2 regions of the Bradyrhizobium sp. 6(2017) genome follow, and region 1 is predicted to be linked to the other one. Evidence: predicted binding sites of a transcription regulator. Region 1 holds the regulator's gene; the other holds the start of a gene.
What was found. Region 1 encodes LexA, which represses DNA repair genes until DNA is damaged. Its sites were predicted from a motif close to TGTTCNNNNTGTGTTCNG; they were not measured.
Positions count from the first base shown of each region.

Region 2: the regulator LexA is predicted to act here: its motif matches at 6,577-6,594, upstream of G6P99_RS06585 (DNA-processing protein DprA).

Region 1 is NZ_CP049289.2:5,382,662-5,397,991, forward strand. It holds gene G6P99_RS25175 (sensor histidine kinase) at 1-205, shown strand, start outside; gene G6P99_RS25180 (response regulator transcription factor) at 202-864, shown strand; gene G6P99_RS25185 (MFS transporter) at 879-2,051, opposite strand; gene G6P99_RS25190 (NAD(P)-binding domain-containing protein) at 2,051-3,418, opposite strand; gene G6P99_RS25195 (ArsR/SmtB family transcription factor) at 3,466-3,783, opposite strand; gene G6P99_RS25200 (ArsR/SmtB family transcription factor) at 3,911-4,273, shown strand; gene G6P99_RS25205 (aquaporin) at 4,331-5,032, shown strand; gene arsC (arsenate reductase (glutaredoxin)) at 5,029-5,430, shown strand; gene G6P99_RS25215 (hypothetical protein) at 5,459-5,767, shown strand; gene G6P99_RS25220 (GDCCVxC domain-containing (seleno)protein) at 5,895-6,119, opposite strand; gene G6P99_RS25225 (cation transporter) at 6,124-6,408, opposite strand; gene G6P99_RS25230 (mercuric transporter MerT family protein) at 6,423-6,809, opposite strand; gene G6P99_RS25235 (MerR family transcriptional regulator) at 6,858-7,307, shown strand; gene G6P99_RS25240 (HAD family hydrolase) at 8,383-9,009, shown strand; gene glp (gephyrin-like molybdotransferase Glp) at 9,035-10,246, shown strand; gene lexA (transcriptional repressor LexA) at 10,479-11,183, shown strand; gene G6P99_RS25255 (hypothetical protein) at 11,527-11,955, shown strand; gene G6P99_RS25260 (hypothetical protein) at 12,118-12,345, shown strand; partial or broken gene G6P99_RS25265 (ComEC/Rec2 family competence protein) at 12,342-14,040, opposite strand.
Region 2 is NZ_CP049289.2:1,402,246-1,417,575, reverse strand. It holds gene G6P99_RS06605 (sacsin N-terminal ATP-binding-like domain-containing protein) at 1-1,490, shown strand, start outside; gene G6P99_RS06600 (hypothetical protein) at 1,508-2,098, shown strand; gene G6P99_RS06595 (GmrSD restriction endonuclease domain-containing protein) at 2,476-4,728, shown strand; gene G6P99_RS06590 (hypothetical protein) at 4,881-5,675, opposite strand; gene G6P99_RS06585 (DNA-processing protein DprA) at 6,780-7,727, shown strand; gene G6P99_RS06580 (hypothetical protein) at 7,699-8,349, shown strand; gene G6P99_RS06575 (hypothetical protein) at 8,682-9,695, opposite strand; gene G6P99_RS06570 (hypothetical protein) at 9,674-10,693, opposite strand; gene G6P99_RS06565 (MBL fold metallo-hydrolase) at 10,683-11,936, opposite strand; gene G6P99_RS06560 (metallophosphoesterase family protein) at 12,086-12,814, shown strand; gene G6P99_RS06555 (L,D-transpeptidase family protein) at 13,145-13,840, opposite strand; gene G6P99_RS06550 (hypothetical protein) at 14,386-15,330, shown strand, end outside.

The DNA of each region.
Region 1 (15,330 bases):
CGATCCCCAAGGGAATCCCCAAGTCGATCTCAAAGGCGATCCTCAGTTCAAGTCCGGCTTGGGCCTGCTCGGCATGCGCGAGCGGGTCGCCGCGCTCGGTGGGCGGCTGAGCTTCGAGGCCGGACAGCCCAACGGCTCTGCACTCCGCGTCATCGTTCCCGTCGTTGCCAGCCGGGAGGCCGCACCCGTGGAGCGCGCGGCATGAGCAATCCGGTGCGAACCATCATGCTGGTCGACGACCACGCCGTCGTTCGCGAGGGCTACCGGTCGATGCTGCAGAAGCAGCCGGGCCTCTCCGTCGTCGCCGAAGCCTCCGACGGCGTCGAGGCCTACCGCCTCTACAAGGAGACCGAACCCGACCTCGTGATCATGGACCTGTCGATGCCCGGCATCGGCGGCATCGAGGCGATCCGGCGCCTCAGGCAGTGGGACAAGCGCGCAAAGATCCTGGTGTTCACCATGCACCAGAACGCGGCCTTTGCCGTGCAGGCAATCCGCGCCGGCGCCAGCGGCTATGTCACCAAGACCAGCCCGCCGGAGACGCTGGTGCACGCCGTGATGGACGCGCTGTCGGGCAAGATCGCGATCAGCCCGGATATCGACCACGAGCTCGCGCTCAGCCACCTCGCCGGCGAGACCGCAGCCGCCGACCTGCTGACCGCGCGCGAATTCGAGGTGATGCGCATGCTGCTCGCGGAAAAGACCACGGACGAGATCGCCGCGGCGCTGCACGTCAGCCCCAAGACGGTCGCCAACCTGCATTCCCTGATCAAGGACAAGCTCGGCGTCGGCACCGATATCGAGCTGGTCCGCCTCGCGCTGCGGCAAGGCATCCTGACGCAGATCGATCTGGCCGAACGCTGAGCCCGCGGCGGCGGTCACTCCGCGGGTGCGGATGCACGTGCCGAAGATGTGCGCGGCAGCATGGCCAGGGCGATCAGCGCCGACAGGCTGAGCCCTGCCGACACCACGACCACCGCCCGTCCCATCGGCTCGATCAAGAGCCCAAACGCCAGCGGAGCCAGCGCCTGGCAGATGCGGGACGGTGCCCCGATCAATCCGAGCCGGTAGGCATAGTTCTCCGATCCGAAGATCGCGAGCGGCAGCGTTCCCCGCGCAATCGTCAGAATGCCGTTGCCGGCGCCGTGCAGCAGCGCGAACGCGGCGGCAGCACCGCCGCCGAAGATGCCGATCACGCAGGCCCCGATCGGATGGGTGATGCAGGCCAGCCGCGTCGAGAGCAGCGGATGGAATCGGCTGAGCAGGCTCGCCTCGAGAATGCGCGCACCTACCTGCGCCGGACCGATCATCATCCCGGCGAATACGGCCTGCGCCGGCGTCGCTCCGAAGGTTTCCACGATCCGCGGCAGATGCGCCGCCATCGCCGACGTCACCGTCCAGGCGGCGGCGAATGCGAAAGAAAGCACCACCATGGTCCGGTCGATCGGAATATGCGGTTTTACGGGCGTGCCCTGCGAAGATACCGCACGTAGCGTGCGCGGCAGCAGCAGATTGAGCGGCAGTCCGATGACGAGATGCGCAATCGCCCAGGCAAAGCAGGTCTCCCGCCAGCCGATCGTGGCGAGGCCAAGCGAGCTCAGCGGCCAGCCAACCGTGCTGGCGAATCCGGCAATCAGCGTAATGCCCGTGATCGAGGCACGCGCATCGCTGCCATAGATGCGTCCGAGCGTGCCGAACGCTGCATCGTAGAGCCCGAGCCCCATGCCGATGCCGAGCAGCAGCCACGCCGCCGACATCGTCCACACCGACCCGGACGCGCCGAGCAGAGCGAGCCCGGCAGCGAGGACAACGTTCGAGGCGCAGAGCACCTGCCGCCCACCGACGCGATCGATCTGCCGGCCGACCCGCGGGCCGAGCAACCCGGAGATGACCAGAGATGCGGAGAACGCCGCAAAGAACCAGTTGCTGGAAATCCCGAGGTCGTGCGCGATCGGATCGGCGAGGATCGCGGGCAGATAGTAGCTCGACCCCCAGGCCAGTGTCTGGGCCGTGCCAAGCGCGGCAATGATGGTCAGTCGGCTGCGGTCCATCAGGAGCAGCCACAACCGGCGCGACCCGCCGCCTTGGCGGCTACGTCATCCGCGCAGCAAGCGTCGGCTTGAACAGGAGCCGGACCGCCGCAGCAGCTGCCCCCAGCGCCAGCGCCTTCGACACCCCCGCGCGTACAGACGCCGGTCTCGGGCAGTTCCAGCTCCACGCGTTCGGCCGCTTCGCGATCTCCCGCGATATCGGCGGCGATCGAGCGCACCTGTTCGTAGCCCGTGATCATCAGAAAGGTCGGCGCGCGGCCGTAACTCTTGATGCCGGCGAGATAGAGGCCGGGATCGTCCTGAACCAGTTCGCGCGCGCCATGCGGCCGCACCGTTCCGCAGGAGTGCTCGTTCGGATCGATCAGGGGCGCCAACGCCATCGGCGCTTCGATTGCCGGATCGAGGCGCAGACGGACCTCGCCGAGGAACGACAGGTCGGGACGAAATCCGGTGGCGACGATCAATTCGTCAACAACGATGCTGCGTCCGCAACAGGCCGCGGATGTCGCGATCCGGAGCCGGCCATCCAAGCTGCCGATCGCGGCGACCGGAAAGCCCGCCTCGACCTGAACACGGCCCGAGGAAACCAGCGAAGCAAAGTGCGCGCCCAATTCGCCCCGGGCGGCCAATTTGTCATTCGCGCCGCCACCAAAGGCCTTTGCAGGGTTAGTGCCGCGAAGCAGCCAGATCGGACGCGTGTCCGGCTCCTGCTCCGCCAGCGTCGTCAGATCGGTCAGCGTGCCGATCGCGGAATGCCCGGCCCCCAGCACGGCAACCGCCCTGCCCGCATATCGGTACCGGTCCGTGCCGAGCACGTCAGGCATTCCGTAGGTGATATTCCCTTGGGCCTCGCGCTCCCCGATCGCGGCAAGCCCGTTTGCACCGGCCGGGTTCGGCGACGCCCAGGTGCCGGAGCTGTCGATCACGGCGTCGGCGCGCAGCGTCTCCGGACCTCTGCCATTCTGATAGCGAATTTCGAACGGCGCCTTTTCGCGGTCCTTCGTCTTGGCCTTGTCAAAGCCGGCGCGCGACACCGCGGTGACACGGCTCGACGTCCGGATCACGTCCTTGAGCGGCGTCCGGGTCGCGAGCGGAATGAGATACTGATCGAGCAGTTCGCCGCCGGTCGGGTACACCTTGGGATCGGGCCGATTCCAGCCGACGTCGGCAAGCAGCCGCGCGGCGGCTTGATCCACATTGTATTCCCAGGGCGAGAACAGCTGAACATGCTGCCATTGCCGAACCGCATGGCCGGCCTCGGCTCCCGCCTCCAGCACCACCGGCGTCATGCCGCGCTCCATCACATGCGCCGCCGCCGCAAGGCCGACCGGACCCGCTCCGATGATCGCGACCGTCTTTGCTGGCATCTGCTCATCCCGTCTTTCTGGAATTATCGAATGACCCGACAAAAAAATCAGGCCGCCGTCTGCGCCGCGTTGCATTGCGATTCCTCGACGCAACACTCCGCCACGAGGAAATCCACCAAGGCTTGCATCGTGGCGTATTCGGCATGGCAGACCAGCGTGGTCCCCTCGCGCAGTTGCGAGATCAGGCCAACGGAGACCAGTGCCTTGACGTGATGCGACAGCGTCGACGCCGGAATCTTCAGCCGCTCCTGCAGGCGCCCCACCGGCATGCCGGCATGTCCAGCGCGGACAAGGGCTCGGTAAATCTTGAGCCGGGTCGGATTGCCCAGCGCTTCCAGGCGTGCAGCTGCGTCGTCGATCTTCATCCGCAAAACATGCGTCCTCGCCCGACCTCCGTCAATCGATATTTCTAGAATATTCGAAATATATGATGCAGCCGCTTGAGGCGAATCCCGCTTGACCTCCATGTGATATTTCCATAAATCTGGATATATGGAAACTGAAGAAGCAGTACTGGCTCTCGCCGCACTTTCGCAACCGACCCGGCTGGAGGCGTTTCGGGCGCTCGTCAAACACGAGCCCGAGGGACTCGCGGCCGGCGACCTCGCCCGCCTGCTGGAGGTGCCGCAAAACACCCTGTCGGCGCATTTGTCGATCCTCACCCGCGCACGCCTGGTCACCTCCGAAAGGCGAAGCCGATCGATCGTCTATCGCGCCAACCTCGACGAGTTTCGCAACGTCGCGGTGTTCCTGCTCCGCGATTGCTGTGACGGACGGCCGGAGATTTGCGCGCCGGTCGTCGAGAGCTTGCAGCCATGCTGCCCACCGCAGCGAAAGGAGCGGACGCGTGGCTGAGCAAGGCGCGATCGATTTCGCCGGCCGGGCAATTCATCCAGAGCCCAGGGCCGGCTGATGGACACGTTCGACCTTCCCCGGCGCCTTGCCGCCGAAGCGCTCGGCACCGGCATTCTCGTTGCGACCGTGGTCGGATCCGGCATCATGGCCGAAACTCTGACCAAGGATGTCGCTCTTGCGCTTCTCTGCAACACGTTGCCGACCGGGGCGATCCTCGTCGTCCTGATCACCGTGCTCGGTCCGATTTCCGGTGCCCATTTCAACCCGGCCGTTACGCTCGTCTTTACCGGCCGGCGCGAGTTGCCGGTGAACGAGGCCGTGCTCTACATCGCAGCGCAGATCGCAGGCGGCGCCGTCGGCACGATGGCGGCGCATCTGATGTTCGCTCATCCCTTGATCGACGTGTCGATGAAGGTCCGGACCGGCGGACCGCAGTGGTTTGCGGAAGCCGTGGCCGCCTTCGGCCTGGTCGCCACCATTCTGGCCGGTATCCGTTTTCAGCGCGCGGCCGTTCCCTGGCTGGTCGGGCTCTACATCACGGCCGCCTACTGGTTCACGGCATCGACGTCGTTCGCCAATCCCGCCGTTGCGATCGCACGCTCCCTCACCAACACGTTCGCCGGTATTCGCCCCATCGACCTTCCCGGGTTCATTCTCGCCGAGCTCTGCGGCGCGATGGCCGGCATGTTACTGATGAACTGGCTGCTCGGACGTCCCAAACTGTCCGGCCCCGTTGCCATTGCGGAGACACGACCATGACCGTCACGATCTATCACAACCCGGATTGCGGCACCTCGCGCAACACGCTCGCGATGATCCGCCAGAGTGGCACCGAGCCCGTCGTCATTGAATATCTCAAGACGCCGCCGGCGCGCGAAACACTCAAGGAGCTGATTGCCGCGATGGGAATCTCCGTGCGCGCCCTGCTGCGCGAAAAGGGAACGCCTCACAAGGAGTTCGGCCTGGACGATCCGAAATGGACGGACGACGAACTGCTCGATGTCATGCTGGCGCATCCCATTCTCATCAACCGGCCGATCGTGGTGACGTCGAAGGGTGTGCGGTTGTGCCGGCCGTCCGAGGCCGTCATCGATCTTCTGGACTCGCCGGTTGGACGGTTCGTGAAGGAAGACGGCGAAGTGGTCGCGGCGCGATGAAGTGACGATGCGGCCAATGGAGCGACCGATGCTTTGGACCGCGACCAACCTCTACATCCAGATCGTTGCCGGATTCATTGGCGCTCATCTCGTCGCCGCGGTGGTGCGCGACCACGCATTCGGGTTCTGGGGCCACAGCGCCGCGGGCCTGATCGCTGGTGCGCTGGGAGGTTACTTTCTGCAAAGCTATGCAGCGACCGTGGTGATGGGCAATGGCGCTCTCAACGAGTTGCGACCTGCCGACAACTTCTTCCTCCAGGCCGCTACGGGCGTCACGCTGGGCGGCATGGGTATGCTGGCCATCGGGATGCTGACGCACCGGCCCAAGAGCGATTGATCGGCTCTCATTCGACGAGCAGCCTCACGTGTGAAGCGGCGTGGCCGACACGGACGGACTTGACGCTGGTGTGCACACTGCCAAGCCAGTTGCTCGAGGTTTGGATCGGCGCGCTGGTCATCGCCTGTCACGCGCAGCAGGAGGCGGTACCCGGTTCGCCGGCACGCACGGCTTGAATGGGCGGACACGGCACCGAGCCGTAGGAACAGAACACGCAACAATCGCCCGACTTGGGCTTTAGCTTTGTGCCGCAGCCGGTGCATTCATAGAAGAACTGACAGGCGTCGGTCGGCATGATCTCCGTTTTCGCAACGGCGCAGTGCGGACAGGTGATCGTTGATTCAAGAAGCATCGGATCAGCCCTTGGGTGCGGACGGATAACCTGCCTTGGTGGTCGCCGTTGTGAGTTGGTTCACATCGGCTTTCGCATCATCATAAACAACCGTTGCGGTCTTGTCCTTGTAGGACACCGCAACCTTGGCAACGCCGGGAACGGCTTCAAGGCTTCCCTTGACGATGGATGGGCAGGCCGCGCAATCCATATTGTTCACGGCCAGGACAATCGTCTTGTCTGCGGCCATCACTGCCGGCGAAGCGATGATGCCGACGGCAAAAGCCGCGACGGCGACAAGCTTGTTCATGGGAAATTCTCCAGTCATGAGTCAAGAAAGAGAGGTGCGATGAAGTCGAGGCCGAGCGCGGCGACGACAAGGATCGTTGCGAGGATGAGGCTGGTTTTGACGATGCGGTTCGGCAGCGGGCGCGCGCAGGCCTCGCCATCGGCGCAGGCGCGCGTTGAGGATCGGCAGACCAGCCAATAGCCGTGCCCGAGGCACACGAGCGTGGCGGCGATGAAGTACGGCTGATAGGCGGCCAGCCGGGTGAAGTTCCCGATCCAGGCCCCGCTGACCCCGAGGCCAAACAGCGCAAGTGGCAGGATGCAGCAAGACGACGCCGCAAGCGCGCCAAGCAGGCCGCCCGCCGCGATTAGCCTTTGTCGCTGCCGATTGTCGGCAATGTGATCCGCCTGATTGCTCATCATGCGCTAAACCATGCATCCTGTAGTGACTACAGGATCAAGGGCTATTTCATGCGCGCCATCACGTCTTCGGGAGTCGGAAACATCTCGATCGGCGAGCTATCCGAGCTCAGCGGCGTGAACATCGAGACCATCCGCTATTATGAGCGGATCAAAATGCTGCCCGCGCGGTTCCGAACGGCGAGCGGTCGACGGGTCTACGGACCGGCCGAAAGACGGACATTGGTCTTCATCCGGCGATCCCGCGACCTCGGGTTCACACTTGAGGAGATTCGCGCCTTGCTGGCTCTGGGAGGGCCAGGACGCGCTCCGTGCGCCGACGTGCACAAGATCGCGAGCGCACATCTGGCGAACGTTCGTAAAAAACTCTCTGACCTCGTCAAGCTTGAATCCATCCTGGCGGAAACGGTTGCGCAATGCTCCGACGGCGCCACCCCCGACTGTCCGGTGCTTGATATTCTGGATGCCGGCCGGCCGACTAGCCAAATATCCGATGTCTGACGCACCGGTTGGACGCTCGTGAAGGAGGACGGTGGTCGAGGTGCGGTAGGCGACCTGGGGTCCCACGGCAGCCCAATTGCGAGGGGTCTTCACGGACTGCATCAGTGCTTCCAGGACAAGCCGAAAGTTCCTCGGAGGGAGCCGGAACGGACACGAACCCACGTTAGTTGAACAGAATGATTTTCGAAGATGGACCGTCATCACCGTGACCCGGAAAACCTTGCAGGCACGCTCCGAGCAAGCGCTCGTCGTCATCATTCTCAGCACCGGCGCGCTGATCGCCTATTTCGGCCTGGCGCTTTCGAGGATGTGAGAGGCTGGCTCCGAGGGTGCCTTGATGCGCCAAAGCCGGTGCCGCCCTGCCACTGAGTTGCCCGACGGCGCAAGCCCCTCGCGCAAAAATCTTTCTGTTTATCGGCACGCCCAACTCAGTGTATGAATCTCCCCGTCTCACCCGATCGAGGGGCGCTGCGCATCGTCACGGGTGTTGCGGTGAGATGCGGTGGACGCCGAGCGTGTGACTGACGAGAGCACGCGAAGCGGACGGGGAAGTCGTGTGGTCCTGACGCCCTAGCGGCCGGTGTCCCCAAGCAAAGCGCGAAAGCGTTTTGCGAAGGCGGTGACAAAAAAGCCCAGTCTCGCCGGGGAGAGCACGAAATAATCCGTAAGCCATCGCGCAGGGAAAGCCGGATTGCTCCGGTTACACCTGTGGTCCTACCCCCGAGCTTTCTACCTTTGCTCGGGGCCCATGGGTGCGATCGGCACCCGGCTTTCCCTGCGCCCTCTTCAAGGAGAGGGCGGAACGAGAAGCAAGGCTCGGACAAATCATGTCGCGAGAATGCGGGCGCATGCCCCACAGACCGTGCCACACATTCACCGTCGTCCCGGCGAAAGCCGGGACCCATAACCACAAAAGAATATTGTTGAGCGTCGCTGGAACGACGAGTCCCGTTCACTACAATTGCTGCGGCGTATGGGTCCCGGCCTTCGCCGGGACGACAGGGAAGTCGCATGCCTGCCGCACAAATCGGGGAGATTGCCGCCTGCCCGCAATTTTCGTACATGGTTTCACGCAATGACCTCGCAACTCTCTCCCACTTCCGTCGACGTGCTGCTGTTCGATATCGGCCGCGTCGTGCTCGATATCAGCCTCGACAAGGCGATGACGCACTGGGCACAGCATGCCGGTTGCGCGCCGGCCGACCTCGCCGGCCGTTTCGTCGTCGACGACAGTTACAAGCATCACGAGATCGGCCGGATCGACGACGCGACGTTCTTTACCAGCCTGCGCCGGTCACTCGGCGTCGAGCTCACCGACGCGCAATTCCTCGAGGGCTGGAATTCGATCTTCACCGGCGAGATGCCAGGCATCGCCCCCTTGCTCGCGGCCGCCGCCAGGCGAATGCCGCTCTACGCCTTCTCCAACACCAACCCGGCCCATGTCGCGCATTTCTCGGTCGCCTATGCCGAGTTGCTCAGCCACTTCCGGACCGTGTTCCTGTCCTCGAACATCGGCCTTCGGAAACCCGACGCCGCGGCCTACGATCATGTGATAGAAGCGATCGGCGTGCCGGCGTCGCGGATCCTGTTCTTCGACGATCTGGCTGCCAATATCGAAGGTGCGCGGGCGCGCGGCCTTCAAGCCATCCACGTGACATCGACGGATGACGTGGCAAGGGCGCTGACCGCACTTGGTATTTGACCATTTGCCTTGAGGAGTTTTGCGCGTGGCCCTGATGCCGGTTGCCGATGCCCTGTCCGCCGTTCTTGCCGGCGCCGAACCGCTGCCGGAGGAGATGGTCGCGCTCGATGCCGCCTACCACCGCACGCTGGCGCACGACCTCGCGGCGCGCCGCACCCAGCCGCCGGAGCCGATGTCGGCCATGGACGGCTACGCGGTGCGCGCCGCCGATGCGGCTCATCTCAAGGCCCGTCTCAAGGTGATCGGCGAAGTCGCCGCCGGCCGGCCGTTCGAGCGGACGCTCAGTGCCGGCGAAGCGGTGCGGATCTTCACCGGCGGCGTCATCCCCCATGGCGCCGACGCCGTCATCATCCAGGAAGACACCCGGCTCGACGGCGACCACATCTCGATCACGGAGGCTGCGAGCCCAGGACGGCACATCCGCCCGGCCGGCGTCGACTTCCGTGAGGGCAACCTGCTGCTGAACCGTGGCAGCCGCCTCTCCGACCGCGCGCTTTCGCTGGCGGCCGCCATGAACTATCCGGAACTCGCGGTGCGCCGCCGCCCGAAGGTCGCGGTGCTCGCCACCGGCGACGAGCTGGTGATGCCGGGCTCAAGGCCCGGCCCTGGCCAGATCGTCTATTCCAACGGCTATGCGCTGCGGGCACTGGCGCGCGCCGAAGGCGCCGAGACCGTCGATCTCGGGGTTGCCGCCGACACGGTGGCAGCGACCACCGCCGGCATCCGCCGGGCGCGCGAGACCGGCGCCGACATCCTGATCACCACCGGCGGCGCCTCGGTCGGCGACCACGATCTGGTCAAGCAGTCGCTGGAGGCCGAGGGCGTCGCGATGGCGTTCTGGCGGATCGCGATGCGGCCCGGCAAGCCGATGATGCACGGCCGGCTCGGGGCCATGCGGGTGATCGGCCTGCCCGGCAATCCGGTATCGTCCTATGTCTGCGCCTTCCTGTTTCTGGTGCCGTTGATTCGGGCTTTGAGCGGCCGGAACACGATCCATCATGTCCGCACGACCGCCCTGCTCGGCCGCGACCTCGCCGCCAACGACCAGCGCGAGGACTATCTGCGCGCGCGTCTCGAGGAGCGCGAGGACGGCGCGCCGATCGCGACTCCGGTGATGCAGCAGGATTCTTCGCTGCTCGGGAATCTCGCTGCGGCACGGGCACTTCTGGTGCGTCCGCCGTTCGCCCCCGCCGCCGCCAAGGGCAGTGAATGCGAGATCCTGATGCTGCCTGAGTGAGGTTTTCGCGGGCTAGCCGATTGCGCGCCGCCTGATGCGTTCACCGGAAATTAAGTGGTTGCGGAACACATATCGAACATATAGTGTCCGTTCATGATTTGTTTCGAGTGCTGGTGTCTACAATCGGGAAGCCGCCAGGGAGCATTGCGCTCCCGAGATCAGGCCCCGTCTGAAGGCCCCAACTGAAGAGTCTCGGAATCGAACGACGCTACCAACCGGGGGAATACTCGAGATGCTCACGCGCAAACAGTACGAACTTCTGCGTTTCATCAATGAACGTCTGAAAGAGGCCGGCGTGCCGCCCTCCTTCGACGAGATGAAGGATGCGCTCGACCTGCGCTCGAAGTCCGGTATCCACCGCCTGATCACTGCGCTGGAGGAGCGCGGCTTCATCCGCCGCCTGCCCAACCGCGCCCGCGCCATCGAGGTCATCAAGCTGCCCGAGCTGTCGGCCGGCGGCGGCAACGGCCGCCGTGGCTTCACGCCAAGCGTCATCGAGGGCACCCTCGGCAAGCGCAGCAGCACGCCGCCGATCGCCGAGGACGACGGCAACCGTCCGGTCGCCGTCCCGGTGATGGGCCGGATCGCGGCCGGTACGCCGATCGAGGCGCTGCAGACCCGCAGCCACACCATCAGCGTGCCGCCCGACATGCTCGGCTCCGGCGAGCATTATGCGCTTGAGGTACGCGGCGACTCGATGGTCGACGCCGGCATCCTCGACGGCGATATGGCGCTGATCCAGCGCAACGACGTCGCCAACACCGGCGACATCGTGGTGGCGCTGATCGACGAGGAGGAAGCCACCCTGAAGCGCTTCCGCCGCCGCGGTGCATCGATCGCGCTCGAGCCGGCCAACACTGCCTATGAAGTGCGCATCCTGCCGCCGAACCGGGTCCGCATCCAGGGCAAGCTGATCGGGCTGTATCGCAAATACTGACGGCGGCGGAGCATGATCCGGAAAAGTGCGAAGCGGTTTTCCGAAAAGACCATGCTCGAACAGACATATGGAGCGGGATGACGATTTGAAGAAAAAGTCGTCCCGATCCAGGAACGAGCAACAGATCGGATCGTTCCTTGGAAGATAGCGCAGCGTGCGGACCAGCTTGGATGCGCCCCGATACCTCTCGCGCAGTGTAGCGCGTTTGTGATTGAGGCGTTCGACGGCCAGTCGTACAATCGCCCAGAAACGAGCAGACACTCGTTTGCTATCGTCCACTCTGGTAGAGGCCTGCGCCTCAGGGAGAGGCACGGGTCGCTACCTCGAAAAGAGGAGCCATCCGATGTGTGACTATAGTCTGCACGCCGTGGCATCGCGCCCCGCCATTGTCGGAGAGACGCTGATCACCACGACTTTCCGCGGCACGTCGACCCGCGGCTTTGCTTCGGAGAACGATCCCACTGTCGCGGTCTGCATGCTGCCGGGCACCGAGCTCGCTTTCGCCGAGAACGTTCGCTACGACAGCCGCTGGATCTGGACCAAGACGATGAATTTCCGCGTCGGCGTGTTCAACGAAGTCGAGCCCGACGTGCCCGATCGCCATCATGATGCGGTCGAATTCCCCGACGGCAGCCATGTTCTGGTAACCCAGCTCGTCGAGGGACAGCGCGTCAGCGTGCTGCAGTTGCCGGCACTGCATCCGCAGGTCGAGCACAAGCCGAAGGTTGTGGAGCGGCGCCCCTCCGCATTCGCGTCGCTGTTTTTGGGTTGAGCGCATCGTCGCCGCGGAATGAGCCATTCGGCGGCGGATGACCTTAAGCGATTTCGAGCGACCCCGGATTTCCGCTTCCGGGGCGCATGAGGAGATTTGCATCGGCGAGCGCCTTGGCGCATCATCGCGTACGGAAGACGTGCACTCACGGAAACCTGCGCAGTGGTCGACAAGGTCACATGGCAAAAGGCTGGACGCGTCACCGAGCCGGGCCGCTACTTGTTCCGGTTCGGCTGGCTGACAGTGACGGCCGATGATCTCAAGGTCTGGGAGCAGTTTCCCGAGGCCGTCTTCACCCTCGTCAAGAAGCCCGACGCCGGCCCCGATTCCGACGAGTACCATCTCGGCCTGTTCGAGCTGCCGACCGGCACCTCGCCCGGCAACGGCTAATCATCCCCCTGCAGGTCGGTCTCGGCCGGTGTCGCATCGACTGCGGGCCGCGGCGCGGCGGCGGGTGTACGGAGGACCGTCTCGCTCTCGCCGTCACCGGGAACCGCCGGCGACCACGGCCGGTCGATCCCGCCGGGCTTCACCGCATCGATGGCGTAGCCGTCCCTGTTTCGCCGTAGCACCAGCGCACCGTGGCGCCGCAGCCGCTCGGCATCGATCACCGAGGCCGCGCAGCCCTGCGGCGCCGGCCGCGCGGTGACGATCAGCGCCGCCCGCTCGCAATCGTCGGCCAGCGCCTCCGGCCGCATCGCCAGTGCGACGAAGGCACCGCCCGGACCCTGGGTCGCGCAGCCGCCCGGATCGCAGGAGACGCCCTCGCCGAGCGACGCATCGGCGGCGGTCCGCGCATCGGCATCCGCCGCCAGCCATTCCTTGACCAGGAAGGCATCCTTCGCGCTATGCATCAGATGCAGCCGCCCGTCGCCGCCGCGTACCGCGACGTTCCGGCCGTCGGCGGAAATCAGGACGTCAGGCAGCGGCACCCTCACCGCCCAGACTGTGGCCACTACCAGCAGCACCGCGCCGGACCAGCGCAGCGGCGTGCGCAGCAGTCCGAGCAGGATGATGCCCGCGCTTGCGACGATCAGCGGCCCGATGCCGAACGCCGCCATCCGCCCCACCGCGCCAGGCAGCGCGGCGACCCATTGCGTCACCAAAATCATCCAGTCGATGCCAAAGCCCATGATCGCCCAGAACACGCCATCAAAGCCGAACGGCATGGCGAGGAGGCCGAGCAGGCCCGCCGGCATCACGATCGCCGACACCACCGGCATCGCCGCGAGGTTGGCGAGCAGCCCGTAAGGCGTCACGCGATGGAAATGGAACGCGGCGTAGGGGGTCGTCGCCAGCCCCGCCACCAGCGAGGCCAGCATCAGCATCGTGAGCTCGCGCCCCCCCCCACAGCGCGACCCGCGCGGTCGCCGAATGGTCGGGCGAGGCCAACAGGTTCGGCAGCCCGATCTGCACCAGCGCCACCAGCCCGAGCGTTGCGGCAAACGACATCTGGAAGCTCGGATGCACCAGCGCCTCCGGCGCGATCACGAGCACGATCAGCGCCGCCACCGCCAGGGTGCGAAAGGTGATCGCGCGGCGGTCGACCATCACCGCGATCAGCACCACCGCCGTCATGAGGAACGATCGCTGCGTCGCGACCTCGGCTCCCGACAGCAGAAGATAGAACGCCGCGGCGACGAGCGCGGCCGCGGCCGCCCATTTCTTGATCGGATGTGCCGCCGTGAGCATTGGGAACAGCGCGAGCAGCGCGCGCACCGCGAAGAACACCACGCCCGCGACCACGGCCATGTGGTAGCCGGAGATCGACAGCACGTGGCCGAGCCCCGAGATGAACATCGCATCATTGACCGGCGTCGAGATCGCGTCGCGCCGGCCGGTCAGCAGCGCGGTCGCGATCGCGCGCTGGTCGCCGTCGAGCGTGGTGCGGATGCGCGCATCGATGGCGTCGCGCAGGCCTTGCATGAAGGCGGCATAGCGCAGCGCCAAGCCGCCGGCCGCCGACGGTTCCCTGGTCTTGACTGCGCCCATCACGAAGCCGGAGGCGCCGATGCCCTGGAAATACAGGTCGCGGCCGAAATCATAGGAGCCCGGACGCTGCGGCCCGAGCGGCGGCATCAGCCGCTAGCGATGATGATAAGCAATTGATATTGCTAGATTAAAATTGAGTTAGACGGTTTGATCCACAACTCAACCCACAAAACAACGACGACCCCGGCGGGGGCGCCAGGCCGGGGTCGCCATTCTCACTCCCGGCGGGGTTGGGGGAGCTCACAACCGGGAGCAAACAAACTACGCCCGATATCGCCACTCGTTCCTGTGCCCTTTGGCGCACTAGCCGGCTCCATAGGGATACTTCGTGTGGTGCGCACCAGAGGTAGTGCTGTCCTAAATCGGACACTCGCAAAGCGGAACTGGGACACCTTCCGGTTGTTAATTGCCTGAGCAGTAGATCCCTTATCGGAGGGCGAGTTCAGATGTGGCTGCATCATATTCGGATGGACGGGGTGGAGATTGCCTTCGCCGGGACTATGGCTGTGTCGTTCATCGCGCTTCTTGCCAGCATCGCGTGGCTATTGATGGGATGACCTAGGAGGGAAACTAGGGACACTGTTGCACGCAGGCTATTGCGGGAGGATCAGAGGGGGCACAGCATCGAAGCTGCCGACCTCCAAGAGATAAATCGGCGGATCAAGTAACGGCCCCAGCACCGGCCCCCCAGGCCCCAGAGGTGCTGGGGCCGCTTCCATTTGGAACATGGGCGGGACGGCTACAGTTATCGCAGGTTCGGTGCCGGCCAGCGGTACCGGACGATGAACCAATCGCGCTAACTCGGCCTCAGCTTGTATCCCTCGCTGGGGCCGCTTCCTTGGGTACTCGCGACGGGGAACTGTCGCCTCGGGTTCGCAAAGAGACCTGGAGCTGGTGCGCCTTCATTGTGATCGCCACCGGACGGCCCAATTGCTCGGCGATTTTGGCAGCGGGTAATTTGCCCGCCATAGCTTTTAACTTTTCTATATCTTCGGTGGTCCAGGAGCGAGCAGGTTTCGACATCTTTCCACCCTCAAAAGTTGGCCAATCTCTTAGGCAGTAAAAACAGGAAAGGTTCCTAGGCGGCCGCCTCGAACCGTTAGCAAATGAGCAACCTGATTGGCGCACGCTTTCCTCGGGACGGGACCGTTGGGGACTTGCACGGTCACGTTTCGGAGGAGCTGGCGCGCCGCCCCGCCTGCCGGCTCCTCTTTCTTCAAATTTGTGTATGGCCTGCAAAATGAGACGACCCCGGCAGGGGGCACCAGCCGGGGTCGCCTACTGACTCCCGGCGGGGGCTTGGGGAACCTGAAAACCGGGAGCCAAACAAACTACGCCCGACATCGCCACGCGTTCCTATGCCCGAACGAGATTGGGGAGACC
Region 2 (15,330 bases), 4.0 Mb from region 1:
TGGAAATCGGTGTACGCGAAATAGGTGAAGCCGAAGAAATCGAACTCATTCTGAAGAGCCGCTACACCGCGGATGCTGACCTGCCCGATGATGGCACTTATTTTGAAGATTTGAAACGCTTCATTGCCTTCGCAGAGAAGCGACCAGACAAGGTCAATCTATTCAAAGAATTCTACATCTTCCACGCTGAAGACGATAATTGGTATCTGCCCGGAGACATTTATCTGGATAGACCCTACGTGGACACGGACCTAACGGTTTACTATAAGACGCTACCGCAGGACTCAGAGCCGGAGATGCTTCATTCGCGCTACCTGAAATGCGGGATCGAGATAAAGAAATTGAGCAAGTTTGCCCAAGCGGTAGGTGCCCGCGTAGGTCTTGAAATAGAAGAGGACACCTGCCAGAAAAACCCCGAGCGGCAACATCTCTTTTCTGCCGGGGGCGTCTGGACGGGATATGGCGTCAATCGGGATTATTTCGTCCCGAAGTTGGCCGAACTTCTTCGGACTCCCTCTGTTGAACTTTCGCGCCTGATCTGGCGAACGCTCACGTCGCTTCCATCCTATCCTGATTACTTGCAGGCGACCTTTCGGCGGAACAGGTCGCATAACGCTCACTATGCTGCGTCCCGGCTCGTGCATGAGCTTCGAGCCGCGAGGTGGATTCCACAAGGCGATGGCACGTTCGTTCGTCCGGCGGACGCTTCAAGACAGTTACTTCCTAAAGGGTTCCCATTCGATCCTGGCTATCCATGGCTTAAGCCTATCCGGTTCGGCGAAACCGCCGCGCGGCAGTCGGCCCAAGCTCTTCAAAAGGATGCAGCCGCACAAAGCCTCGGATTTGTTGATGCCGCCGCCGCAGAACGCGCCAGGCGCTTCAATGATTTACCGGTATCGGAGCAGGAAACGATTCTTGCCGAGCTTGAGAACCGCAATAAGTCAGCCTTACCGGACCGCGAGCTTGCCAACCCGCATCGGCGTGCGCAAAACGTCCGTGAACAGGCCATGAAGGCTCCTGACAAGGAGAGCGAAATCCGTGAGCGTTCCGTTTCTCTTGGTAGAGAAGAGGTGAAGGAGCAGGCAGACTCATACCTGCGTGGGCATTACAGGAATGCCGACGGCGAGATGACCTGCCAGATTTGCAAGGGGCCTCTGCCCTTCAAGCTCGATGATGGACGCGAATACTTCGAAGTCGTTGAATTCCTACCCGAGCTGAGAAAACGTCATCCTCAGAACTATCTAGCCCTTTGTCCGAACCATTCAGCGATGTTTCGATTTGTTAACGGTTCGAAAGAGACGATGAGCGAATCTTTTCAAGCTCTCAAGGGCAACGAACTATCGGTGGTTCTCGCGGAGAAGGAGATGACGATTTACTTCAGTAAAATCCATACCGTTGACCTCAAAGCAGTCCTAGACGCGGAGAGGAGCCTTCCTTCTGAGCCAGATCCAGACGTACCAGAGGACGGCGTCGTCACGGTCACAGGTTAACCGCAAAGGAACATCGCATGATGGACTCCGCTGACCGCGAGCCTTCCGATGACGAACTGAGCGCAGCGCACGAAGCTCTAACCTGCTGGCAGACGCCCCAGGAATTTGTGGCCAAAGTAGAGGCGTTCGCACCTCTCGTTAGCTCATCCGCTCTTTTCAACAAGAGCAACGCGGGCTTCCTGCTCGACGCGATTCCCATTGCTGAGTTTATTAAGCGGCGCACTGTGCAGCTCGTTCGGATGGTCAAGCAGGCGGAAAGACGGAATGACGGACAAATTCAGAACGCAGATGAAACTATTGATATCGAAGTGACCGAAGTTTTGGACCCCGGCCGAAAGCGCGGCGACGAATATCGGTGCGAAGCAGAACAAGGCGTTCGGCATTTTGATCCCTACCTCGGAGAAACAATCGCAAATCAACTGGCGAGGGGGGTTAAGAAGAAGGCCGACAAACGATACACGACAACGCCAGTGCTTCTGGTTTACCTCAATATTTTGGGCGGCGGACGCCTCGGAGGCGAAGTCGAGATTGCAATTGAACGACTCAGGGCGGAATACGCAAACGCGTTCCGCGAAATATGCGTGCTTTGGGGCACTAAGTGGTGCTGACGGTCGCGGTCTGCAGATGTCTACCAGAGCCGCGACGCCGATCACATAACCCGCACTCGTCTCGCATCCGCAGTCCGGCCAGCTCCGATGAGACGACGCGACCAGCAAATTCTTCGGCTCAAAAGGGATCACATCCTTACGGGGTGTAAAATTTCGCAAGTCGATTGACACGCCATGAGAAGATCAGCGATTGTAATGGGTGTTAACAGCAACCATCCAGCAGCACGATTCATCGGGAAATTTGTTTCGCGCTAAGTCGCCCCTAATCAGCCTCTACTTATCGCCCAAGGTCGCCAACGGGCTGCGGAAAACTGAGAGCATGGGATCACGGCCGCCTCTGATGGCGGGCTAACTGACGTTTTATGATGGAGATCAGAATGGCGGATATTGTATTTACGAAAGTTGATTTCACCATGGGCGCGTTGATGGACTCGATTGCACTTGGCACAGTCGGCTTACCTGATCTTCAACGCCCTTTTGTTTGGAAAAATACCAAAGTGAGAAATCTCTTCGACTCAATGTTTCGCGGATTTCCGGTCGGATACTTTCTGTTCTGGGAAAATGCCAATGTCGAAGGCAGTCGCGCCATTGGTACCGACGGAAAGCAGAAAATCCCAAACATGCTGATTGTTGATGGACAACAACGCTTAACGTCACTTTACGCCGTCATTAGGGGTGTGCCTGTAGTCCGCGACGATTATCAGTCAGAGCTGATTGAAATCGCTTTCAATCCCGTTCTTGAAAAATTTGAGGTCTTAGACGCTGCCATTCGTAAGGACAAATCCTACGTCCCGAACATCTCCGTGATTTGGTCCAAAGATGCAGATTTGTTCGACCTCGTCGATCAATACCTCGGTGATCTGAAAACCGTTCGCGACGTATCAGATGAGGAGACGAAGAGTATAAGGAAAGCATTCTCTAAGCTTCAAAACTTGCTGAGTTTTCCGTTCACGACTCTTGCGTTGTCGGCAACTATTGATGAGGAACAGGTATCCGAAATCTTTGTCCGTATTAACAGTGCAGGCAAGTCGCTCAATCAAGCCGATTTCATTCTGACCCTAATGTCAGTGTTTTGGGACGAAGGACGCGCTCAACTGGAGGAATTTTGCCGGTATTCTCTCATCCCAGCCAAAGGCCCATCGCCGTTCAATCACTTTATTGAGCCAGGGCCGGATCAGTTGTTGCGTGTTTCGGTCGGTCTTGGATTTCGGCGAGCCCGCCTTCAATATGTCTACTCGATTTTGCGTGGAAAGGATCTTGAGACCGGCCAGTTCAGCGCCGAACGACGCGAAAGTCAGTTTGAACTGCTCAAGCAAGCCCAAGCCCGCGTTATTAACCTGACTTACTGGCATGATTTTCTGAAAGCTATCCAGCAGGCTGGATTTCGCAGTGGGCGAATGATCAGTTCCGAGAACAATCTCGTGTTCGCTTACATTCTCTATCTGCTGGGCCGAACCGAATATGGAGTTGACGAATTTGCGCTCAGAGGACTAATTGCACGCTGGTTTTTTATGACCGCACTGACGGGGCGATATTCGAGTTCGCCTGAATCAAAGATGGAGTTTGATCTCGCGCGCCTTCGCGAACTCAAGGATGCCGATGCGTTCGTTGCGGTTCTTGTAGACATTTGCAATGCTACCCTTACCAACGACTATTGGTCCGTCACACTGCCAAGCGACCTCGCGACGGCAAGCGCAAACAGCCCATCAATGTATGCGTTTTTTGCAGCGCTGAATCTACTAGAGGCACGCGTCCTATTTTCCAAACACAAAGTAGCCGAACTCCTCGATCCGACAACCAAGTCGAATAAGTCGGCATTAGAACGGCATCATCTATTTCCAAAAGGGCATCTGAAGACGCTTGGCATCACCGACACACGGGAAACCAATCAGATCGCAAACTTCACAATGATCGAATGGGGCGACAATGGCGAGATAAGCGACACTACGCCGACTAAGTACGTACCCTTGTTAAGCAAGCGTTTTGACGAAACGGAATTGGCAGAGATGCAATATTGGCATGCGCTACCGGATAACTGGCAAGACATGCCTTACCAGGATTTTCTGCGCAAGCGGCGGGAACGAATGGCGATTGTCATCCGCGATGCTTACAAAAAGCTGGCCGGTGATGCGACGACTTCGGGGAAGCTCCCCTTGCTCCCAGTCACGAAGCTAGTTGCCGAGGGTGAGGGTACCAATATTGAATTCAAATCAACCCTTCGAATTAATCTGCATACCCGGCAGAAGGATTCGAAGATGGAACTCGCTGTACTTAAGACCGTCGCGGCCTTCCTGAATATGAGCGGCGGCACGTTGGTCATCGGCGTTGCTGATGATGGCGAACCCGTTGGAATTGAAGCTGACGAGTTTCCGAGTGAGGACAATATGAATCTACATCTCGTTAATCTGATCAAGGAACGGATGGGAACTTCGTCTATGATGTACGTCCATCCTCGATTTGACGACTACCATGACGCAAGAGTTATGGTGTTGGATTGCGTACCATCGAAAGCCCCCGTCTTCGTCAAAGATAGCGCACTTGAGCGATTTTACGTTCGCACGGGAGCGGCCACGTCCGAACTGACAGCCAGTCAGACACAGGACTTTATCAAGCAGCGGTTTAGCCACTAGAGCCGGTGGCCAGCGCGGTGATTGCGGCAAGGCTCCAAGAAGGCGATAACATCGTTCCGCAATTGCGAGCGAGCTAGAGGCGACTTTGATGGTTATGTTTGGACCTTTTCCAAAGGGAGGCCAGAACCCCCGTCTCTTCAGACGCATGGTTGTCATTTGAAGAGTAACGTCGCGACCTGCTCCCAAGGCAAATGAGATCGAACGATCTTGGCTTCGGTCTGTTTTCGACCGTTGCCATGACGCTTCATTTCGGTGATCGCAGCTTTGATTCGCTTAGGGTCTTCGCCTGCTGCTTCACTAAGCCACACAATCATGCGTCCGTTGGCGAGACGCTGGTATACGGCTCGCGCATCTACACTCCAGTCGGACCGTCCATAGTAGCCAGGTCCGTCATACTCCTTTAGCCATCCGATCCAGTGATCTTGGTGAGTTTCATAGCCCCCCTTGGAGAGTTTATCCGACTGAGGCGCGGTGGCCGAAAGCCGTCGTACCGCTCGCAGCAGTTCTTTGATGGAATATGCACGCATCAAACTATCCGTCGTTGCAGAATTAAGTAACGACCCTTCGATCTTCGACCAAGGAACGATCCTTCGTATAGCAGCACACTTGCCCTGAAGTTTGCGAGATGCTCCAAGAGCCGCCTTCTTTGCCTGAATCATCAGCGACGGCTTGACGCCACTGGCCTCCCCTAGCCAAAGGACCATTGGCGGGCAGACAACATGGTTGTAAGCAAACTCCGCCGAGCGGACGACCGACGTTTTACGGCCGTAAGCTCCCGGCCCATCATATTCCGAGAGCCAACCTAGCCAATGCTCCTTTTGTGATGTGTACCAGACCCCTTCTGCGCTCCACGTCCCTTGCTTGGCCAACTCTCTCTCGAAGCTGAGCGTAATAGGCGGGCTGGCGTCAAATCCCTTAATTTTTCGGCGAAGTGCCTGCGGCGTCATCGTGCTGACTCACGGTGATTGGTTGTCAGTCATTTCGTCTCTCCCGTAAACACACTTGGATTGTCTTTTAGAGGGTTCAGCATACCTACCATAAGCTGTTTTGATAATTAAGGGCTCGCGTCGTCAATTCAGCAGACTTGTCGCTGGCGGTGCGACCGCTTCCCGTTGCGTCTCCCACTTCCATGCAGAGCTTGCGCCATCAACCCTTTACAATCTACCGCGAGACCTTGTGAACGCTATGCAGATCACGCAGGTGCCTCAAGCCCTTATCGCAAGCAGCGCAGATCGTCCATCATCTGCTGATGCTTGATCGGATCCCTCCGTTTAGGGAAGTACCACGGCTCACCGACATACATCTCACCGCCGACAACCTCGGCTTAGTTGGCTTAATTGGACCAGTAACAGTCACTGTCTCGTTTGTCCGGCGAAGGTACAATTCAAACGAAATCGTCGAACGTCTCCTTATATTCGCAAGGGATGTTGAGAAGACTGCAATGCTTCTTCATCGCTCCTTCGACTGTGAAGTAACTGCCCAGGGACTCGTGAACGAACTTGTCGTTCTCGACGGTCACTTTTGCGACTGCCCATCCCTTCACCATTATGTGCCCAGTCGAACTAATCTCTACTGCCGCCCGCTTTCACATTGCAGTTCGGCCATACACAGCGGCTGCAACCCACCTGATTGATGCGGTCTTCGGATTGATCACTGCGGCCCGTAACAGCGCATCGTCTGGCTGGCGATCTCCATGGCTCGCTTGCCGATCCCGCCTTGGGTTTGGAGGATCTCCAGAACGCGGTCGTGCGCCTTGCGGTCCTCTCCAGTGGGCGAAGTGGATCGCGTCGAGCAGATTCAAGGAATGGCCTATCGGCAGGCGGTTGCTCGATACGTCGCTTGACGGATTGTTCATATTTTGTTCTTATTCACCTGTAGAGCCGATGGTCAATGAAATCATGGCCCCTAAGGAGCTGAGGGCCTAGCTGCATTACAATCGGCTGAAGCTGAAAAGTTCGTGAGAACAATATGCTAATCATATGTGGTATGTTGGCGGGAACGTAGGGCGTGAGAGAAAATAGTCCACACGCCCATTTGCTATTCCAGAATCTATGGGCAAAGATGAATATCAAAGGCCAATGAACGTCGCTCTTCTCGCCAGAAACGATGATGGTCCAGCCATCGCACCAATTTCCCCTTCGCGCGAGATGGGGGCATACGAGGAGCTGTGGCTTCAACAAGGCGCGACGTTCAAGACCATAGCAGATCGTTTTGCGGCTGATCCGATGGCGATGCCATCCGACTTCGTGCCTCCTAGCGTTGCGGACGCCCGCGCTAGAGAGGTCATGACAAGGCTATCGAAGGCAGGAGTGTCGCGGTTCGGCATCCGAATCCATCACGCGGGCAACTATCCCACCCGGCTGCGCGACGCGAAGCACCCGGTTGAACTCTTGTATTTTCAGGGAACCTGGGAGCTATCAGAAACTCGGTCTGTTGCCGTAGTTGGTAGTCGAAAGCCAAGCGATGAGGGTATCGCTCGCGCAAAAAAGATCGCGCGCGAGCTGGTGGCTCAAGACTTCACAGTCGTTTCTGGATTGGCTTACGGCATCGATACCGCTGCCCATACTGCGGCTTTAGAGGCAAAGGGCAGAACCGTTGCTGTGATTGGGACGCCGCTCGGCGTCTATTATCCCAAAGAGAACACAGAGCTTCAGAAGCGGATTGCGACCGATTTCCTTCTAATATCGCAAGTACCGGTGCTTCGGTACGCGAACCAAGCCGTTCCCCACAATCGCCTGTTCTTTCCTGAACGCAACATCACCATGAGTGCGATGACGGAAGCGACCATCATTGTTGAGGCGGGAGAGACCAGCGGGACTCTTATCCAAGCTCGGGCAGCACTTCATCAGGGACGAAAGTTGTTTATCCTCGACTCGTGCTTCCAGCGGAAAGACATCACGTGGCCAGCCAGTTTTGAGGCACGTGGGGCAATTCGCACGAAGACGATGGACGATGTGTGGGATGCCCTGAGTGCCAGCAGTTCGCTTCCAAAAAATTGACGAGAAGAATAGGGCTGACCACTACTACATCACCGAAAGTGATGAATGCCTTTTTCTCTACGAATATACGTCCGGAATGGGCTACTCGCATAGCGAGACCAATTCACTTATCTTGAATCTGAAGAAGAAGAAGGGTGCAGGAGGATACGTGTGGAAAGGCCGCGCCATCACGACTTGCGCGGAGGCTCTCGGTCCGGCGATCAACCCTAAATGGCTGGCACAAGCTGTTCTGGTACCGGTACCGCCATCAAAGATCAAAACTGATCCGATGTACGATGACCGCATGACGCAGGTCTGCAAGGCAATCAGGTCCGAGGCGTCGGTAGACGTTCGAGAGTTGATTGTTCAGATCAAGTCAACGGAGGCGGTCCACGAGGGCACCAGGCTTAAGCCGGAAGAGATCGAGGCGAATTATAAAATCGATGAAACGCTTTGCGGCCAGGGCGACCCCAAGTATATCGGAATCATCGACGACATGCTGACTGCTGGCGCACACTTCAAAGCCGCGAAAAGCATACTTTCGAAACGTTTTCCCAAGAGCAGAGTCACGGGATTCTTTATTGCGCGGAGAATTTTTGCAAATCCGTTCGACGAGGTGTCCTTGGATGATCTGCTGGCCTAGTGAACGCCCTCTCCTCGGCAGGCATGCAGGCGGCCCTCGCCGGAGCGATACTCCGAAACGCGGCGTCTGCATTCTTGGACAGTTCGCTGAGTACAACAGCCATAAAATGAGATTGTTGTATCCCAGTCCGTTGGCGTCCACCGACAGCGAGAGACGAGCGGCGAGTACCAGACGGCCGCCGACGTGGTCGAGGGCACGCGAGTGGCGCGTTCGGCTTACGCGTGCTTCGTTAGGCAGAAACCTTATCGAACTCAGCTCTGATCAGCCTTTCTTAGTTTTCTTATCAGTATGCGACTGAGCCGTTCGGGGGCTCGGGTGATCGAAAGCAATTTTCAACTAAAGTCCTCGACCAACTGCCGAGTTTTCCGCGTTGGCTCTCTGTAACTTACAAGTCTCACATCAAGTTCAAAACGCGACATTGTCGTCAGAGCTCGCCGGATGGCAGCGTCAATCCATTCGTCCTCGTTGCCAAAGGCACCCCCACCAAGATGTGTGAGTAAAACCACATTCGACATCCCCCGCTGTTTGTTCAGGACAGCAGCCAATAAGGTGGCCTCATAGGCCGCCTCCAGAACTAGCGACGCGAAGGGCTTCCAGTGCGCCGACGGAACACGAGAATAATTGATCGGGAGCGCTGAGCAAAACACCTGGGAAACCCGCGGTCGATGCGTTCCATCAGCGTCAGTGACCTCCACGTCGCTATGCACACCGACGCACAGCCTGCCGCGCAACGTATCGAGCTGGTCTGGCGTCAGACCTTTCAGGTGCTCCGCAATAGCGTCAAGTCCGACGCGTGTGCACAGGGCGTAGCCGTTGGTCATCTGCCACAAAGCCTCAACTGGCCTATTCAGGTCCGCGGCCAGCGCTTCACCAACGTCGGCCAGTCCGTCGAGCTGGCGCGTTGCTGTCTGTCCGCAACTGTCGCCAACTGGAGCGAAGTAGTTCCTGTAGATCGTCGCTGCTCCGGCGGCGATTGCGCACGCTGGCCCCTGGGTCGGGTCACTTTGATAACGGGTGACCCCATGCTCAGGAGTCACCGCGGGACCGGTCATCTCCAGCAGGTTGAATTGGGAGGCAACTTGAAACAGGGCACCGGCGTTCGCGGGCAGACGATGCATGCGTCGAACGTCGCCGTTGACGGCTGCCAATTTCAACTGTCCTGCCGGACCGCTGAGGGACATCGCCCGCTCACGCAACGACTGTAATGACACTAGCTCAAGCTCGCCGATGCCATAGCTTTTTCCGTTGACGAGAGACTGGAGCTCACGTCCATCGACCTTGATCCTGGCGCGCGTGTCGGCGTAGTTGCTCTCGCGAAACCCCGTCAGTCGTTCGAACCAGTCCATTTCTTCATCTCGCGCAATACGTCGTTCGCCAACTGGAATTGGCCGGGCTCGCCCTTGGCCACGGTCCTGATGCCTTCCTTTTTGAGCTCCGCTCGCTTTGTCTTGATCCGGCCCTCCTTCTCGTCCTCGCCGAAATCGTAGATCAGGAGAAAGACGTGGGGGTGGATCTTTAGCTCCACTTTCCCCTCTGCAACCTGCCTGACGAGATCATCGACCGGCCTAGCCGGGCTTTGACCGCTGATCTCCACCAGATTCCTGCAGACCCTGACGTAGCCTTCAATCAGGCTTTCCTGGATTTCCTTGGCCTGAATGAACTGCTCATACTTGCTGATTTGAGCGATCACGGCGATGGAACGATCCGGAGGAGGCAGGCTCTTTTTCCCCTTCGGAAGCTTTTCAAGGTCCCACAACTCACGATTATCCGCGCATTTCGCCTCGCAGAAGACCAGCTCGGCTCCGCCCGGTTTCCCCGGCACCAATACGACGATGTCCATCCGCGGCGCAGACAGATCGCCGTTCTCCCCAGCCTTCGTGAAGGCAATTTCAAGATCAACGACCTTCGGCTCTTTCCTGGCGATCTTGTGCACGCCGCTCTTCTCGGGCCCGGCAAATCGCTTGGCGGTCGTGACGAGTTGCGTCAAGGTCAGCTTGGTCTCGTACTCGGTGTTGACGATGGTCTTTGGATCGAGATCGAACGCCTTACCGTCGAACGAGACATAAGGATCCTTCTTCTCAAGCTCCGGCTTCACGAGGTACTTGTAATGGATGGCAAGGCGGGGCTGGCTGCCGTCGCTGCCTCCTCGTCCGAACGCAATCTTGAAAACGCTCTGACCTTTGACATAGGCGTTCAGGTATCCGTTCCGGACTGCAAGCAACAGGTCCTTGCTCTCCAGCACCTCCTTCCACCAATTATCGTCCGGGCTCCCTGCGAGTGTTTTCAAACCCGCGATTTGCAGACTGGAGAGACCGCGCTTGAGGAAGTTCAGTTCAGACGTCAATCCATTCGCCATCGTTTGCCAATTCCACGTTGCTAAAGAGATCCGGAAACCGAAGCCGTTCAAACGTATGTATCGGGATCAGGCGCTTCGCTGCCACGGCAGCGGCAAGGCGCTTCAGGTCGGATGGACCAGCGTGTCCCGAGGTATGTATCGTTTCGAACGGGATGCCACGGTGATTGCAATCGGCCCGCAAAGCCGCTCCAGCCTGGCCGTCAGCCAGATAGCCATCCCATTGCGACCAGAACACCCTCGCGCCCGTGAGCGCGTTGGCCTGATCGAGATCGGAGATCATCCAGCCCCGAAATAGCATGACCGAGCGCGGGGCGCTCCCGGCGAGTTGCCCGGGCCAAATCCGAAAGCCGCGATAACCATCGACCAGGGCGGCAATCCCCTTGGCCTTCAATTGAATGCGCTGTCTTTGCGGGATGTAGACTGCGAGATTCGACCAGCCCGGCGCGGGCTGGGGAATGCTGTCGCGCCCCGTGGCCTTCAGCACCTCGGCGGCATAGGCATCGATGATGAGGCTGCGGCCCGTTCGCTTCGCCGCGCGATAGATCGTGACCACCCGGTCGATGTTTTGGGCTGAGCAAGCGACCAGGGCGATGCCTTCGGTCTGCTCGAAGCGCGTGACGAACGTCTCCTCGAGGTCCTCCTCGGACGGAAACGTCTCGTCGTCAGACAAACGGCCGAGGCTCGATCCTTCCATCAACATGAGGTCGATGTTGCGAGGCGGATCGCTGATCAGTGCGTCGAACAGCTTGCGTTTCCGGCCATGAGCGCGAAGATCACCGGAATAGAATACGCGCTTACCGCCGGACGTGATTTCCATGGCGTAGGCATCAAAGCCCGAATGATCCACGAGGCGCGGAGCGACAGTGAAAGGGCCGATCTGAATTGGCTTGCGATGCTCAAGGTAGTGACTTGCATTCAAGGCAACGGCATCGGGAACGAAATCGGCGGACGCCCGGATGATGCTCTCGGTCGCCTTCCCCATGATCAGCGGAATCGCGGGGTTGACCTTCGGCACCAGGCCCCAATGGTCCCGATGACCATGAGACAGGACGATACCGAGAAGGCTGGCGCTGACCGTGGAAAGCCCATCGACGTTGGGCAGCGGCGTGGAAGCAAGATCGCTGGCGTTCAACGGAAGACCGAGATCGAGCAGGATTCGGGCTCCCTCGCTCTCCAGCTCGATACAGGTGCCACCAATCTCCCGCGTCCCCCGATGGATTCGCAATCTCACTACGCGACCTCGTCCCCAGTCATTCCACTCCACCTATATTCAATCGAGGCCCCGAGAAATTTACACATTATGGAACATTTGCAAAAAATATTCGCCTGGCGAAGCACTGCTTCTGATGTCAACTAGAATGGTTGCAATGGGCGGTCAATATGAGCAAACGGATAACCTTCGCGATTGGAGATATCCACGGATGCTTCGAGGAGCTTAGGTCTCTGCTCGACGCCTGCCGAAAGGGCGCAGGCGACATCGAGCACGATTTCCTCTTCCTGGGCGACTATGTCGATAGAGGGCCCGCCTCCGACGAAGTGATTACCTGCCTGATGCGAGAACAGGCCAGCGCCCCGTCGCGATTCCGCTGCCTCCTGGGCAATCACGACCATATGCTTTGCCTCGCCGCGGATCGGAGCCGCTCCGATGCCGACCTCATTCAATGGTGGGCGAACGGCGGGGAGGAGACGCTGGATGCTTACGGCATCGATGACCCCTGCGATCTTCCGGCAGAGCACCTCGCGTGGATGAGAGCGCTGCCTCTTCAAATTCGCGACGAGCACAGGTTGTTCGTTCATGCTGGAGTAAGACCGGGCGCTCCCTTGAAGGCCCAATCCAAAGACGACATATTGTGGATACGTGAACCGTTCTTATCGTCGAAGCTTTGGCACGGTGCTCTTGTGGTGCACGGCCATACCCCAACGACGACGCGCGCTCCCGACGTTCAAGCCAATCGCGTCAATCTCGATACGGGAGCCTGCTTCGGGGGACCTCTCACAGCAGCGGCTTTTAGTTCGGTCCAGTCAGGGCCGCTGTTCTTTGTCAACAGCGACGGCTTGAAGTTTGAGCTGCGATCCGAGCCCACAAGAATGCGAAGCCCTAAAAGCTAGGTGCGCTGAAAAGGTCTCGCACTCGATACACTTCTCACCTTATGTTTAAAGTTGCTGATCTATCTCCTCTACTGGCCGTGTTCTGCGGCTAATATCACCAAAAGGGTGATGGTCAGTTCAGGGTTGAGTGATCGTTCGACAGAAGATAAGCTCTTGATCAAACTACAATGAATTGCGCGTCCAGTTCGTCATTCCAGTCTTTCAGAGACTTCGGACTTTTGATGCAATCGCTCGCGACTACGTCGCTTTGATGAGTAGGACGACAAAGTTGGCGTCTTGCAGCAGCGTGCCCAGACGCCCCGGGCCTCACCGAAGCGCAAGTCCGGTTAATTAATTTTTCAGCGAATCCGGATCAAAGACGGCTCGCGCCTGAGGCTTTAGCCATTCGAGCAAGCGAACGACATTCGTGCGTTCAAGGGCAACGCAGCCCGCCGTTCCATTTGTGCTCGATCTCCAGACGTGAATGAAGATCGCACTTCCTTTGCCTTTGACTATTGGATTCATATTGTAGTTCACAACCAAACCGAATTCGTAGAGTCCATCGGTTCTTTTCATTTCCTCGAAACTTTTGGCGTTCGTGTTTCCGTGCACCCAAGTGTTGTATTGGTCGGACGCCACGTCATCGATGAATTTGTCTTCTGCCGTGGCTTGGCGGTAGGGGACGGACGTTTTCATGATGGGCCCGTAGCCGAACGCCGTTCCTATCGTGTAGATCCCCGCGGGTGTACGGAGATCGCCTTCAGTTTTTTCGTCCTCGGGAGCGAAACCTTTCTTGCCGATGACCGCCGGTACGCGAAACTTCTCCGTCCACGTGCTTCCGATTTTTTCAAAGGCGCGGAGTTCCGCTTGGACGCCCTCTCGACCCTCGACGACAATTGCTTGTGACGTATCGGTAAGACGGTCTAAAACGCGCTGAGTGCCTGGGTTAGCATCCGCGAACGCGACGCCGCTCCAGATTAAGACAAGTGAAATACTGGGTAAGCATATGACCTTACCGCAAGCCAACTGGGGTTTCTGGTCAATCATCAGGTCCGGGACCCTTTTCAGTGAGACATGAGACCCTCTAACTGATCTCACCTTTTCCCAAATTAGCTAATCGGCCCACGAAAGAATATAGCGGCAGCTCTAGCGAACGCACGGTGAATTCTACGTACCGCCCTAGTGTGAGCTGTCCTCCATTAGCGTTCGAAGGTTAAAACGCTCAAGCCGTCGTTTCTAGCCTTTACGAGCAAGAACGCGGGGTTTCTGCGAGGTGCGGCATCATCGGTCGACCCCACCCCCTCTACGTGTCACTTTTAATTCGATCTCATTAAGATTGCGCTGTCAATACTATCCCGACGTTGCCACTGGCCCCATCAAGATTGCCAGAGTGGGTCCGGCGGACCAGCTAAATGGAGCTTTTTGGCCGACTGGATACATGCCGACCAACCCGACGAAGCAGGCGACATAAGGGGGCACTCTGCGAACGGCCGGATTGCAACCGCCGCCGAAATTGCTACGATACAGCTTCTGATTGTTTTTTCTTTCGTATGTCGAAGCATTGCAGCGTCGGCGTGAACTCGGGGGATTAGATGAAGTTTTTTGTTAGCCTGCTTCTTACCCTTTGCTCAATTACTTCTTGCTGTGCTGAAGTTGTAAAAATCTTTCCCGGTTCAGGAGGCGAGGTTCAAGCTACGCGGCTATATTCGATAGACTATCGCTGCGATGTGAAATCTAACAGCCTAGACACTGTCGCTAACGCTTTGGATGACCTGATCAAAGCTCACGTAGCCAAGGGCACGCTTTCGCACATTGTCTCCATCTACAAACAAAGCGGCGACGCCGCGCCCGGGTCACCGTTGGCTTCGACAGATGCGATATTCAACACAACGGTATTGGCCCAGGATTTCGTCCCGTTCTTGCACGCGACTCCGCAATCTATATTTTCCGAGTGTAACGGGCAGATCTTCGTCAACGGGTCGAGCAACTTCATTATTCAAGCCGTGGTGACAGTAAATTCGACTAATGTGCTTGCAGATGCACTCGCGAAAGGTTCGACCCTACTCAAGAGCGCCGTCAGCATGGGATATGCACTATTCAGCAAGAGCCAAGTTCCTCCAGAATTTACAAAGAACGTCAATGACACGAGCCAACTGATAACAGACTACAGTGCTTTCAAATCAATATTTGACGCGCCGAGCGATTTTAAGGTCACCAAGACGGCTACACTGCGCATCGGTACGAACAGGATTGTGACGTATGACGCCGATCAGAAAGTCACAAGTTCGGTGGTGCTCCGCGTAAATCCTGTTGTCAGCTTGGTCGCCGATGGTCATACCAACTTTATCTCTGCATATAATGCTTCAGCAACAAGTACGCCGCTCGACTTAAATGCATTCGCCTTTGAAGAACTATTCAAGAAGTGCGAGTTCGAAGCTCAAAAATACTATAACGCTGGCATAAATGACGACAGGGACATCGCGTATCTGCTTTATCGCAGGACGCTCCTGGCGAGCAATTCGCATCAGATAATCGCG